Regions from separate parts of the Neobacillus sp. PS2-9 genome, predicted to be linked through region 1. Evidence: riboswitches for the same ligand, from Rfam matches in the RefSeq annotation. Region 1 holds a riboswitch; each other region holds the start of a gene.
What was found. A riboswitch is a leader RNA that binds a small molecule or an ion and turns the genes downstream of it on or off. The one in region 1 is predicted to bind S-adenosylmethionine.
Positions count from the first base shown of each region.

Region 2: linked by a shared signal. The riboswitch ahead of metK (methionine adenosyltransferase) and the one ahead of RCG25_RS03545 (methionine ABC transporter ATP-binding protein) in region 1 are both predicted to bind S-adenosylmethionine.
Region 3: linked by a shared signal. The riboswitch ahead of RCG25_RS22055 (sugar ABC transporter substrate-binding protein) and the one ahead of RCG25_RS03545 (methionine ABC transporter ATP-binding protein) in region 1 are both predicted to bind S-adenosylmethionine.

Region 1 is NZ_CP133269.1:690,645-695,216, forward strand. Features, by position in the region: gene RCG25_RS03535 (ABC transporter permease) at 1-754, shown strand, start outside; gene RCG25_RS03540 (ABC transporter permease) at 755-1,900, shown strand; SAM riboswitch class I at 2,086-2,191, shown strand; gene RCG25_RS03545 (methionine ABC transporter ATP-binding protein) at 2,331-3,344, shown strand; gene RCG25_RS03550 (methionine ABC transporter permease) at 3,334-4,008, shown strand; gene RCG25_RS03555 (MetQ/NlpA family ABC transporter substrate-binding protein) at 4,027-4,572, shown strand, end outside.
Region 2 is NZ_CP133269.1:1,286,896-1,291,467, reverse strand. Features, by position in the region: gene asnB (asparagine synthase (glutamine-hydrolyzing)) at 1-838, opposite strand, end outside; gene metK (methionine adenosyltransferase) at 1,098-2,300, opposite strand; SAM riboswitch class I at 2,576-2,721, opposite strand; gene pckA (phosphoenolpyruvate carboxykinase (ATP)) at 2,907-4,493, shown strand.
Region 3 is NZ_CP133269.1:4,406,143-4,410,714, reverse strand. Features, by position in the region: gene RCG25_RS22060 (MFS transporter) at 328-1,542, opposite strand; SAM riboswitch class I at 1,773-1,880, shown strand; gene RCG25_RS22055 (sugar ABC transporter substrate-binding protein) at 2,010-3,119, shown strand; gene RCG25_RS22050 (sugar ABC transporter ATP-binding protein) at 3,191-4,572, shown strand, end outside.

The DNA of each region.
Region 1 (4,572 bases):
AGCAAACATTCTTCAAGGCATGCTTTCCGCTTATGTGAATCAATACAATATTGCCACTGAAATCATGAAGACGGCACCGGATAAAATGGCAGCGTTTTCTCGCGATAGCCAGGCGAATTTTATCAAAGAAACCTCGCTTCAACCTGATAAGCAGCCGAGTTCGATGGATTACTATGCGATTGTGATTACGACGATGATTATCCTGTACGGAGCGATGTCGGCCAGTTCGTTAATTGTGGAAGAACGAGTGAGAGGGACGGCCAATCGTCTGATTGCCTCTCCGATTAGAAAAAGTGAAATTTTTATCGGAAAAGTACTTGGAGGTCTTGTCAGCAGTAGTTTATCTGCCTTGCTGGTAGTTCAGCTGAGCAAGCTGTTATTCCATGCGAATTGGGGCGATCATGAAGGAATGGTCTACCTGGTTCTTTTGACTGAGATTATTTTTGCGGTGAGCTTAGGGATTGGAATCAGCTTTTTAGCAAAAACACATGCCGCTCCAAAAGTGATCATTACACTCGTTGCTCAGTTATCCTCCTTCTTTGGCGGGTCCTATTTTAGAATTGTGAATCCTGAGGGTTTCTTCAAATTGATTACGGAGCTTTCTCCCCTTACTTGGATGAACAACGGGTTAATGAAATTAATTTATGCGAATGACCTATCTGCGGCCATCCCTGCAATCACCATCAACATGGCTGGGTCACTCCTCTTTTTACTAGTAGCGGTTATCTCTTTAAAACGACGGGAGGGGCTATAAATGAAGGATATCCTCTGGTTAATTCAAAACACATTAAGTATGACGTTTCGTAAACGAAAAAATGTAATCATGTTCTTGCTCATGCCTTTGGTGGGAATTTTCATTGCCCTTCTTGCCTATGGCGGAAATCAAACACCGACCCTCACGGTAGGCATCGTGAATCAAGACAAGAGCGAGGTTACGGAAGATACGATTCAATTTCTCAAAGGGTTAGAGAACGTGAAGGTGTCCGGGGTGGAGGCAGCAGAGGGGAAGGCGCAGATTACGTCTGGCAAGCTTGACTCTGTGATTATCTTTGAAAAAGGATTCTCAGATAGCGTGCTGAAGGGTTCACCTGACCATATTGAGATTAGCTCTATCAAAGGGGCTGCGGTGACAGGATTTGTGAAGTCCTATTTATATCAATATATCAATAATTTAGCAACGATCAGTCGTGCGGCGGACGGTAACCAGCCGATGTTCGAACAGATGGTGAAGGACTATCAGCAAAGTGGATATAAGCTTGTGAACCATTCAGTGGAAGATGCTTCAAAAAATAAGCTTATGACCAACCAAGCGATTGGGTTCCTGATTATGATCATGATGATGTCGGCAGTTAATCTATCTGAGATTATTTTGTTGGAAAAAGAACAGCGGACGTATTACCGCTTATTATCGACACCGATCAATGCGAGGAAGTATGTATTCGCGAATGTGATTGTGAATATGATTGTGATGACGATCCAGGTGTTAATCACGTTAACCATTATGAGAATGGTCTTTGATATGGGCGTGAATGTGTCCTTTTGGGAAGCCGCGTTTGTTATGATTCTCTTTTCCTTGATTTCAGTCGGTTTGTCATTAGTGATCATTTCTTTCGCCAACAACCGGAGTGCGGCGGGCGCTTTGCAAAACTTAGTGATCACTCCGACTGTCATGCTGTCTGGCTGCTTCTGGCCAGTTGAAGTCATGCCGAAATCGTTGCAAAAAATTGCAGAATTCCTGCCGCAGCGCTGGACCTTAGACACACTCACTAAATTGCAGGAAGGAAGCACCTTCAGCGGCCTGTACCTACACTACATCATTCTATTCGCCTTTGCAGCGGCATTCTTCCTGATCGCCGTGTATCGGTTCAGTAGAAATAATACGACACAGAACTTTATCTAAAAGAGCGGGGACAGTCCCCCACTGCGCTAAAGCGCCGGGGGACTGTCCCCAAAAATTTTTTTAGACGCCCTAAATAGTTGATTTGATAATAATGGAAACACTTACAATGGTAGAATATTATTTTTTGATGATTGACAATATAAAAATAGATTAGTAATATCAAAAATGTTAAAAAAAACTAATAATTCTTATCGAGAGTGACCGAGGGACTTGGCCCTATGACGTCCGGCAACCCCCTAATTGGGAAGGTGCCAATTCCAGCAGAATGACTTTCATTCTGAAAGATAAGCTTGAAATAATTGTTTGTATTTCGATGCTCCTTTCAGTTGAAAGGGGCATTTTTTGTATGGAAAAATCCAACAGGGTCGTAGCAGGCTAACTGGATAAACATTATTTTAAAATATCGCTCATGAAAAAAGAGGTCATCATTATGATTGAGATTCGTCAACTAACAAAGGAATATAAAACGAAAAGTGGAACGGTCAAGGGAGTCGATGATGTTTCTTTAACGGTTCAACGAGGGGAAATCTATGGTATCGTCGGCTACTCTGGCGCCGGAAAAAGCTCGTTGCTCCGCTGCATTAACTTGTTGGAACAACCTACTTCAGGCACTATTACTGTCGATGGGACGGACCTTACTTCCTTAAAAGGGGAGAAGCTTCGTCTGGCACGGCTAAAGATTGGCATGATCTTTCAACACTTTTACCTCATCAGTCAAAAGACAGTCTATGAAAATATTGCTTTTTCGCTGAAAGCGGCCAACTATCCGAAGAATCAAATCAGCACCCGTGTGATGGAATTACTAGAAACGGTGGGACTTGCGGATAAGCGCGATGTGTATCCAGCCCAGCTGAGCGGTGGACAAAAGCAGCGGGTGGGGATTGCACGGGCACTCGCCAATAATCCAACAGTCCTGCTGTGTGATGAGGCAACCTCCGCCCTTGACCCGACCACAACCAAGTCGATTTTGAATCTATTAAAAAAGATCAACAGGGAGCTTAACATTACGATTATTCTCATCACGCATGAGATGGACGTAGTAAAAGAAATTTGCCACCGGATGGCGATTATGCAAGACGGGAAGGTGATTGAAGAAGGAGCAGTCTATGACATCTTCGCCAACCCTCAGGCGGAGCTCACCGGAGAGTTTATTGATAGTGTAGTATCTTTTGATATACCGGAGTCCATCCTGTCTAGCAGTGAAGGGCCAATCATTAAGGTGTTATTTAAAGGGAAAGTCGCCGGTGAGGGGGTCATTTCCGATATGCTGCAGACATTCAGCGTAAAAGGGAACTTCCTCCATGGTTCGATTGAATACATCCAAGAATTGCCCTTGGGCATTTTCATTATGGAACTGAAAGGTGCGAAAGAGGAATTGACCGCGGCCCTTCGATACATTGAGGACCGGGCCGCGCAAGTGGAGGTGTTACGAAATGGGATTTGATTTTCAGCATCTGGTGGAATTAATTCCAGATATCAATACTGCTTTTATGCAGACGATTTATATGATTATGATTTCCTTAGCGATTGCCATCGTCATTGGCTTGCCAGTGGGAATCCTGTTATTTGTCACTGACAAAGGCTTGTTTTTACAAAATCGCATGATTCAAGTAACGATGGGATTCCTAGTAAACTTGATTCGTTCGATTCCATTTATTATCTTGCTGGTAGCGCTAATTCCATTAACCAACTTCATCGTTGGTTCGACGATTGGACCGACAGCCGCAAGTGTGTCGCTATCGGTGGCAGCCATTCCATTCTTTGCTCGAATCGTCGAAACGGCATTAAGGGAAATCGATAAAGGGGTCATCGAAGCGGCGATTGCGGCGGGAGCGACGCCAACCATGATTATAAAAGATGTTCTGCTCCTTGAAGCAAGATCAGGAATCATCTCGGGTATTACGTTGACCCTTATTAGTTTAATCGGATTTTCGGCGATGGCCGGGACAGTGGGCGGCGGTGGAATTGGAGATTTAGCAATTCGCTTTGGGTATTACCGCTATGACAATACCATCATGATTGCCACTGTTGTTATATTAATTATTTTAGTTCAGGTTATTCAACTGCTTGGTGATTTTGTTGCCAAAGTTGTCGATAAAAGAAGATAAGGAAGGAAGGAAAAAGTTATGAAAAAATGGTTTTTAGCAATGGTGTTAGTTTTAGTTGTAGGTGCGTTAGCAGCATGCGGCAGCAGTTCAGAGAGTAAAGACAAAGCAGTAGCAAAATCTAAAGATATTAAATTAGGGGCTACTGCTGGTCCGTACAGTGATATGTTGAAGGAAGCAATTGTTCCTGGTTTAGAAAAGAAGGGCTACAAAGTTGAGATTGTAGAATTCAGTGATTACATCCAGCCAAATAAAGCGTTAGACAATGGGGACATCCAAGCAAACCTATTCCAGCATTCTATCTATCTAGAGAATTTTGCGAAGGAAAACAACATGAAGTTGTCTGCACTGATTTCTGTTCCAACTGCACCAATGGGGCTTTACTCAAAGAAATTCAAATCATTGGATGAAGTGAAAAACGGAGCAACGGTTACGCTTCCGAATGACCCAACAAACGCAGCTCGTGCCTTAAATACACTTCGTGATGAAGGCCTAATTACAATTAACGAAAGTGCCGACCCGTTGAAAGTATCTGAGAAGGACATTGTTGAAAATAAGAAAAACTTG
Region 2 (4,572 bases), 600 kb from region 1:
GAAACTCTTTCGCAATAGAAGCAATTATAGACGAATCGATTCCACCAGATAGGAAGGAACCTACTGGTACATCACTACGCATATGCTTTTCGACTGAATCGAATAAAATATCACGAATTTCTTTTGTAAAGTCACTCTCTGATTTTTGAACAGGACTAAAATGTGCCTTCCAATAGCGCTTAATTTCCATTGGTGAGCCAATTTTTTTTGTAAAATAATGACCTGGCTCAAGCTTTTTAATCCCTTCTGATAAGGTATTGGGTTCAGGAACAAATTGATACGTTAAATAATGCTGAAGAGAATCATAGTCTAAAACATCATTTTCAAGTGCAAGCAAGATACTTTTCTTTTCTGAAGCAAAGAAGGTTTTCTCACCGTCTTCTAAATAAAAGAATGGTTTGATACCGAACGGATCACGGGCACCAAATAATCTTTGCTCTTGTTTATCCCAAATGATAAAAGCAAACATTCCACGCAGCTTTTCCACTGCTTTCTCTTTTAAATGACTGTATAAGGCAATAATAACCTCAGTATCAGAGCTCGTTGCAAACGAAAGGCCTTCTTTTACCAATTCCTCACGAAGCTCGACATAGTTATAAACTTCACCATTAAAAATAATCCAGTAACGTTCGTTTTCATATGTTAATGGCTGATGTCCACTCTCAATATCAATAATACTTAAACGGCGAAATCCAAATTGAATATGTTCGTCATAATAAAAACCATCATCATCCGGTCCACGATGGGTAATGATATCGTTCATATTTTTAAATAGTTGTTTTTGTTCATCACTAAAGTTTTGTGTTTTGTCGTGTACACAACCGATAAAACCACACATTATGTACCTCACCTACTCCAATCTAAATTAAACATTCTCTAAAAAACATCTCTATAATACTACCACTTTTTTATTAAAATAACACTGTGAACTTATAGGTAATTTTCGTACTATCATTTTTCACTTCTTTAGACCTACTTAAACATTTTATTCCAATAACCAATTACGTACCAACCATTTAGACGAAAAAAGAAAAAGAGAGTTACATTTAAAATGCAACTCCCTTCTATTAGGGTATTCGCTTGAGGGCGAATGATTTTTAGTGATTTGCTGCTTGTTCTTTTAATGTGTCTGCTTTGTCTGTACGCTCCCAAGGAAGATCCACATCTGTACGGCCAAAATGTCCGTAAGCTGCTGTCTGCTTGTAGATAGGACGGCGAAGGTTCAACATGTTAATGATACCAGCTGGGCGTAGATCAAAGTTTTGTTCTACTAAATCAACTAATACATCTTCACTTACTTTGCCAGTGCCAAACGTATCAACAGAAATGGAAACCGGTCTTGCTACACCGATTGCGTAAGCAAGTTGAACTTCACACTTCTCAGCAAGTCCTGCAGCAACAATATTCTTTGCTACATAACGTGCTGCATAAGCGGCAGAACGGTCAACCTTTGTAGGATCCTTACCAGAGAATGCGCCACCGCCGTGACGTGCATAGCCACCGTAAGTATCAACAATGATTTTACGGCCTGTTAAACCAGCATCCCCTTGTGGTCCGCCGATAACGAAACGGCCTGTTGGGTTAATGAAGTATTTTGTATTTTCATCGATTAATTCTTGTGGAACAACCGGATTGATCACATACTCTTTCAGATTACGTTGAATCTGTTCTAATGTAACTTCAGGGTGGTGTTGAGTAGAAATAACGATTGTATCAATACGAACTGGTTTATCGTTCTCATCATATTCAACTGTTACTTGTGTCTTTCCATCTGGACGTAGGTAAGGAAGTAGCTCTTCTTTACGAACTTCTGTTAAACGGCGTGCAAGCTTGTGCGCAAGGGAAATTGGAAGCGGCATAAGCTCCTTTGTTTCATTACATGCGAAACCAAACATTAAACCTTGGTCGCCTGCACCAATTGCTTCAATTTGCTCATCTGACATTTGGCCTTCACGAGCTTCAAGCGCTTGGTCAACACCCATCGCGATGTCAGGAGACTGTTCATCGATAGAAGTTAAAACTGCACATGTTTCGGAGTCAAATCCGTATTTTGCACGATTGTAACCAATGCTTTTAATTGTTTCACGAACAATTTTTGGAATGTCCACGTAAGTTGAAGTAGTAATCTCGCCAGCAACCAAAACTAAACCAGTTGTAACTGAAGTTTCAGCAGCAACACGTGCATTAGCATCTTTTGCTAAAATAGCATCTAAAATGGAATCAGAAATTTGGTCACAGATCTTATCGGGATGACCTTCAGTTACTGATTCAGAAGTGAACAAACGACGTTTTGTTGACATCTGAATTCCTCCTATATAGTGAGATAAGTGAGGTTATCTGTGTGGGTATGTAATGACCTTGCCGTTTAACCTCGGATTGATACGGAACTCATTCCCTTAGTAGTATGAAATAAATACAGGGTTTTTATTAATTAAACAATATTCTGCAATAACCCCATAGAAAATTCTAACGATGGAATAAATAGAAGCGATTATATAGCACGAAATCATTTGCAAACAAAAAACCTTTCCATCTCTGAGGAAAGGTTGATAGCAAAAGTTTTGCGCGCCTTTCACTCTTATCGTTCAAGGCTAGGCCTTGCTTCAGGTTTAGCACCTTTGCCCGAAAATAATAATAGAAGAAAACCTACTACTATCTTGCTTTCGTTTGCAGGTTGCTGGGTTTCATTGGGCCTGTCCCTCCACCAGCTCGGGATAAGAGAGTATCCGTTCAAGGGTAAATAATAACCTACACTGTCGAACAATGTCAATGCATTTTTCAAGAAATTTAAATTTAATCCATACAACCTATTTTTCATTAATTAGTATAGATTATTTGAATAAATGTGTTATACTTTTTATTAAATTATTACCATTAAAAACATGGAAAAAGGAAGGTTGCAGTAGATGAATTCTGTTCATATTCCCAATGACTTAAAACAAATGTTATCAGAAAGTAATGTCCACGTGCAATTATCAGTTCCCCAGTTAGTAGAAAAGATCTTATGTCGTAACGAAGGTTCTTTAACTTCGACTGGCGCTGTAAGCGTTTCAACTGGTAAATATACAGGCCGCTCACCTCAAGATAAATTCGTTGTGATGGAAGAGTCCACAAAGGATAAGATTGCTTGGGGTTCGTTGAATCAACCTATATCTGAAGAAATATTTACGAAACTTTATCAAAAAGTCCTAAATTATTTAAAACAACAAGAAGAGATTTTTGTGTTTAAAGGATTTGCAGGGGCAGATAAAAAATCCCGATTGCCTATCCAAGTAGTGAATGAATTTGCCTGGCACAATCTTTTTGTTCATCAACTATTTATACGTCCATCAGAGGATGAACTTTTATCGCATGACCCAGGATTTACGGTAATTTCAGCACCTAATTTTAAGGCAGATCCTAAGGTCGACGGAACCAATTCAGAAACCTTTATCATCATCTCATTTGAACGCCGCATTGTTCTCATCGGTGGGACTGAATATGCAGGTGAAATGAAAAAGTCCATTTTTTCCGTAATGAATTACTTATTACCGGAAAACAATATTTTCTCCATGCACTGTTCTGCAAATGTAGGAATTGAGGGAGATGTCGCTCTATTCTTTGGTCTATCAGGAACAGGAAAAACTACTTTATCCGCTGATCCAAATCGCCGTTTGATTGGTGATGATGAGCACGGTTGGTCATCAAACGGTGTCTTTAATATCGAGGGAGGGTGCTATGCGAAATGCATCAATCTTTCTAGGGAAAAAGAGCCGCAAATATTTGATGCCATTCGGTTTGGAACTGTTCTTGAAAATGTAACGCTTAACCTGGAATCGCGGGTCCCTGATTATGATGACGGAACGTTAACAGAGAATACTAGGGCAGCATATCCAATTGATGCCATTGATAATATTGCCAAACCAAGTATTGCCGGACACCCAAATACAATTGTCTTCTTAACTGCAGACGCGTTCGGGGTATTACCTCCTATCTCAAAATTAACAAAAGAACAGGCTATGTATCACTTTTTAAGTGGGTATACGTCTAAGCTTGCCGGTACCGAACGTGGTGTAACCTCACCTGAGGCAACGTTCTCAACCTGCTTTGGTGCACCATTTTTACCGCTTCCTGCTACTCGCTATGCTGACATGCTCGGTGAAAAAATTCTTGAGCATAATGCGAACGTATTCCTTGTGAATACAGGCTGGACTGGCGGAGAATATGGAATTGGAAGCAGAATGAAGCTCGCTTACACAAGAGCCATGATTCAAGCGGCACTTGAAGGGGAATTAAACCATGTTGAGACAACGAAAGATGAAATCTTCGGTTTAAATATTCCACTTCATATTGCCGGTGTTCCTGATGAAGTATTACAGCCAAGTAAAACATGGTCAGATCCAGATGCCTATGAAAAGAAAGCAAAAGAACTTGCAGCAAAGTTCCGCGAAAACTTCAGAAAATTCACGGATGTATCCGTTGAAATTGAAGAAAAAGGCGGTCCAATAGCCTAATAAGAAAAGCGCAAGCGCCTTGATCAGCCCCGACAGGCAAATGTTCTTCTGCAAAAAAGTCGCTCTTTGACTTTTATTG
Region 3 (4,572 bases), 1.5 Mb from region 1:
CTATCGCATTTCCTTCGTGCGGTGTAGATTCAAGGAAGCTTATTCAATGTCCTGTGGGAGTACGGTTCAGGGGAGACCCCGCAGGCGCAAGCGCCGAGGAGGCTCGCCGAAACGCCCACGGAAAGCGAAGAGCCTGGAGCGGAAATCAATAGGCAATTTTAACAAAGCCATTCAAAAAAAACCAAAACAAAAACCCCACTCATGAATGAGTAGGGCACACAAATGAAACAGTAATTCAAATGGTAGAGTTATTGTATCATATATTTCCGGAATAACCTAATTTATTTCAATAAAGTTACTGGTAACTTTTGTATACTGAATGAGTTATTACGCTGTATGTTTAACAAGCTTAGGATGTCGGAGCAATGATACGAGCAAAATCAGTCCGCTCATAATCAATAAAGCACTGGTACTTATGAAAACGGCGGAAAAGCCAAAGTAGCCAGAAAGAAAGCCCCCCAGCATGGGCCCAATGATGTTACCGAGAAATCTTAGACTATTGTTATACCCGAGGACCTCACCTTGCATGGTAATCGGAGCCTCCTGGCGAATATAAGCAATCCTGACAGGAATGATTCCGCCAATGGTCACACCTAAGGCAATCCGGATGATGACAAGCTGCCAAAGACCAGTCACGATCGCTCCTGGTAAGTACACTATTCCAGCTGAAAATAGAAGTATGACTAAAATTTTGATATAACCATATTTATCTGCAATCTTTCCCCAGTTCCGTGACATGAGTAAGTTGCCTATTCCCGCTGCGGAAAAGGCAATCCCTGAATAAAAAGCAACATTGTTTGGCCCATGCAAATCACTTACAAATAACGACAGGATTGGTTGGATGCTGAAATGGGCGATTTGTACAAGAGATGAAATAAGCAATACAGTTAATAGTACAGGATTTCGTAGGATGTGTTTGATAACCTCTTTACTAGAATAATGTGATTTAGTACCCTTCGTTGGTTCTATGAGAAATTCCTTCGTAGTGATGACAAGCATGGCTGAGATGAATATGGAAATCGAAGTCCATTTAAAGGTGGTCGCATAGCCGAGTGTATCGGCTAAAATTCCTCCGAGCATGGGGCCTAACAGTGAACCCGTTATACTTCCTGTTTGTAATGTCCCAAGGACACGACCAGCAATCTCTTTTGGTGTTTGTGTGGAGATGAATGCCTGTGACATCGGGATAAACCCTGAGAAAAAGCCCATGAAAAACCGTAGAAAGAGCAGCTGCCAGACTGAATGAACAAATCCCATTAAAAAGATAGATACAGCCATCCCTAATCCAGAAATGATAAGTATCTTTTTCCGACCATAGCGATCTCCAATTTTTCCCCAAACCGGTGAAAAAAGAAAGGCAGAAACAAAGGTAATCCCAAAGGTAATACCCGACCAATGCTGGACATATTTCTCAGAAAAGTCCCCAAACGTTTCAATATACAGAGAAATAAACGGCATGACCATCGTCATACTACCGGCAACGAAGAAGTTGGCAAACCACATAATTAGTAAATTACGCTTTGCACTTTCCTGCTTATTCATGGATGGTAACACTTCTTTCTGCAATTTATTTCGGTTTACTAAATATAATCATACCGAAATTTCTTAGGAGAATAAAGCAATAACTGGGTTTAGGTTTAATAATAGTTTTCCCAACTCCGTTCAATATGATTAAAAAGAGTTATTACTTTATTAAAAATATTTAAAATACTATTGACAACTTGTTAATGTGAGTTTAAATTTAGTTTATTACTTTAAATCAATAATACGTTCTCTTATCAAGAGTGGCAGAGGGACTGGCCCGATGACGCCCAGCAACCGTTCCGAAAAGGAATTGGTGCTAAATCCTGCAAAACATCTAATGTTTTGAGAGATAAGAGAGGAGTAGTCCAACATTTGTGATGAAACCTCTCTTTTCTGGAGAGGTTTTTTATTTTTACTTAAAAGAAAACTTCTCCAATGGGAATAGTTTATTTTGATAAGAAAGACAAAAAGGGGGAGCTTTTATCATGAAAAGAAATTTATTAAAAAGTGTGCTTGTATCAACATTGGCTGCAAGCCTGCTACTCACGGGGTGTGCTTCTGGGGGAGAAACGAAGAAAGCTAGTGGAAATAAAAATGTATCACTTGAAGGAGTACCAGAAAAATTTAAAAGTGACAAGTTGAAAATTAAGGTCATTCGTAAAATTGGCGGTGACGACCACACAGCTCAATTCTTAGCAGGAGCAAAAGAAGAGGGAGAAGCCTTAGGATTACAAGTGGATGTGTTTACTGCAAACGGAGATACAGCAAAATTCCATGATGCTATAAATCAGGCGTTAGATCAGGACTATGATGGATTCATTATTTCACATGGTGATGATGATGCGACGGTGAACGATGTAAAGAAAATCGTCGAAAAAGGAAAAAGCGTGGTTACATTTGACTCTAATCCAAAGTTGGCTGAAGTGGAGGGAGTAACACTTACATCACAGGATGACGAAGCATTGGCAACTTTAGCATTGGATCAGCTTGTAAAGGATACGAAGGGCAAAGCCAATATTGCGTACCTTTGGGTTGACGGTTTTCCACCAATGGTTAGACGAAACAAAGTATATCAAGATGTACTTTCAAAAAATCCTGGAATTAAAGAAGTGGAACGGTTCGGTGTAGCCGCTGCAGATACCAGTGTTCAAACACAAAACGCCGTAGCTGCCATGTTAAATAAATATCCAAAAGGAAAGTTGGATGCCATCTTTGCTACTTGGGATGCCTTTGCTATTGGTGCCGCACGAGCTCTAAAAGAGGCGGGCCGTGAAGAAGTAAAAATTTATGGTATTGATGTTTCGAATGCGGACCTTCAAGAGATTCAAAGAAAAGGTAGTGCTTGGAAATACACAGCTGCCGTGGATCCTAAACTAATTGGTGCGGTGGATTTGAGATTGCTTGCTAAAAAACTAGCAGGTGAAGAAACACCAAAAACCTATGATTTAGAGGCTTCTCTAGTTTCACAAGACAATCTTCAAAAGTCTAAAGATCCTGTTAACATGGTTAATCTATCAAAAATTATTTCTGGATGGGGCCAATCAGATGCATTCGAAGAAGATTGGATGAAAACATTAAAAAAATATTATAAATAATTAATGGTTACTATAAGCACTCTCTTTTTCACTTGATTAAGAGAGTGTTTGCTTGATAGGGGGGCGATTTCATGCAGTCAACATTGGAAATGAAAAATATAACTATTGAATTTCCAGGAGTGAAAGCTTTAAATCAGGTTCATTTTTCAACAAAGACGGGAAAGATTCAGGCATTGATTGGAGCAAATGGTGCAGGGAAATCAACTCTAATGAAAGTCCTGTCAGGGGCTTATAATCACTATACCGGTGAAATTGTGCTGGACGGGGAATCTTTGAACATTCGATCACCAAAAGATGCCCAGGATGCGGGCATACAGATTGTCTATCAAGAAGTCGATACGGCACTGATTCCTAATTTAACGGTTGCCGAGAATATTATGTTGATGGACACGGTTCATCATATGGGAAAAAAGCAGTGGATGAACTGGAAGACTCTTCATCAAAAAGCAGCACAAATCCTGGGTGAAATGAATATTACACTTTCTACGAAAAAGCTTGTGAGTGAGCTTTCTCTAGCAGAAAAGCAAATGATTCTCATTGCAAGAGCTGTCTCGAATCGGTGTAAGTATCTGATTCTAGATGAACCAACTGCACCCTTAAGTCATACGGAAACGACCGAGCTTTTTCGAATTGCCCGCGAATTAAAGAGGCAAAATGTCGGGATTATCTTTATTTCGCACCGCCTGCCAGAGATTTTTGAAATCTGTGATGAAATTACAGTAATGAGAAATGGAGAATTTGTTGTAAAAGAGAACATCTCAGAGACAACACAGAATCAAGTGGTGGAGCACATGCTTGGCCAAAAGCTGGAGGAACAGTTCCCGAAAAAGAATACGAGAATTGGAAACACAGTTCTTGAGGTGAAGGGACTTTCAGATAGAAGTAAAATTAAAGATTTCCATTTACATGTGAAATCTGGAGAAATCGTTGGAGTGGCTGGGCTAGTCGGTGCTGGAAAAACTGAGCTGTGCAAGGCGCTTTTTGGTTCTGAAAAATTAACTGGAGGAGAAGTCCTTCTTAATGGAAATAAACTAACTTTGAATAGCCCATATGATGCGGTGAAAAATGGCATGGCATTAGTGCCTGAAGAACGCAGGAAGGAAGGAATTCTTGTCCTTGAATCAGTGGAATCCAATTTGACAGCGGCTAATTTGGGTAGTTTTACAAACGTATTTAGCTTTTTAAATAGAAAGAAAGAAAAGGAAACAGCCAAGCAGTTGATTAGCCGGCTTGGAATTAAAACACCTTCTGAAGAAACAAAGGTTCAAAATCTATCAGGTGGAAATCAGCAGAAGGTCGCAATAGGAAAGTGGCTGGTAGCTGAGGCCGATGTCTATATTTTTGATGAACCAACCAAAGGCGTGGATGTTGGTGCCAAAAAAGACATCTTTGAGCTTATCACGGAATTGGCAAGCAGAGGGAAATCGATTATTTACGCTTCTTCCGAACTATC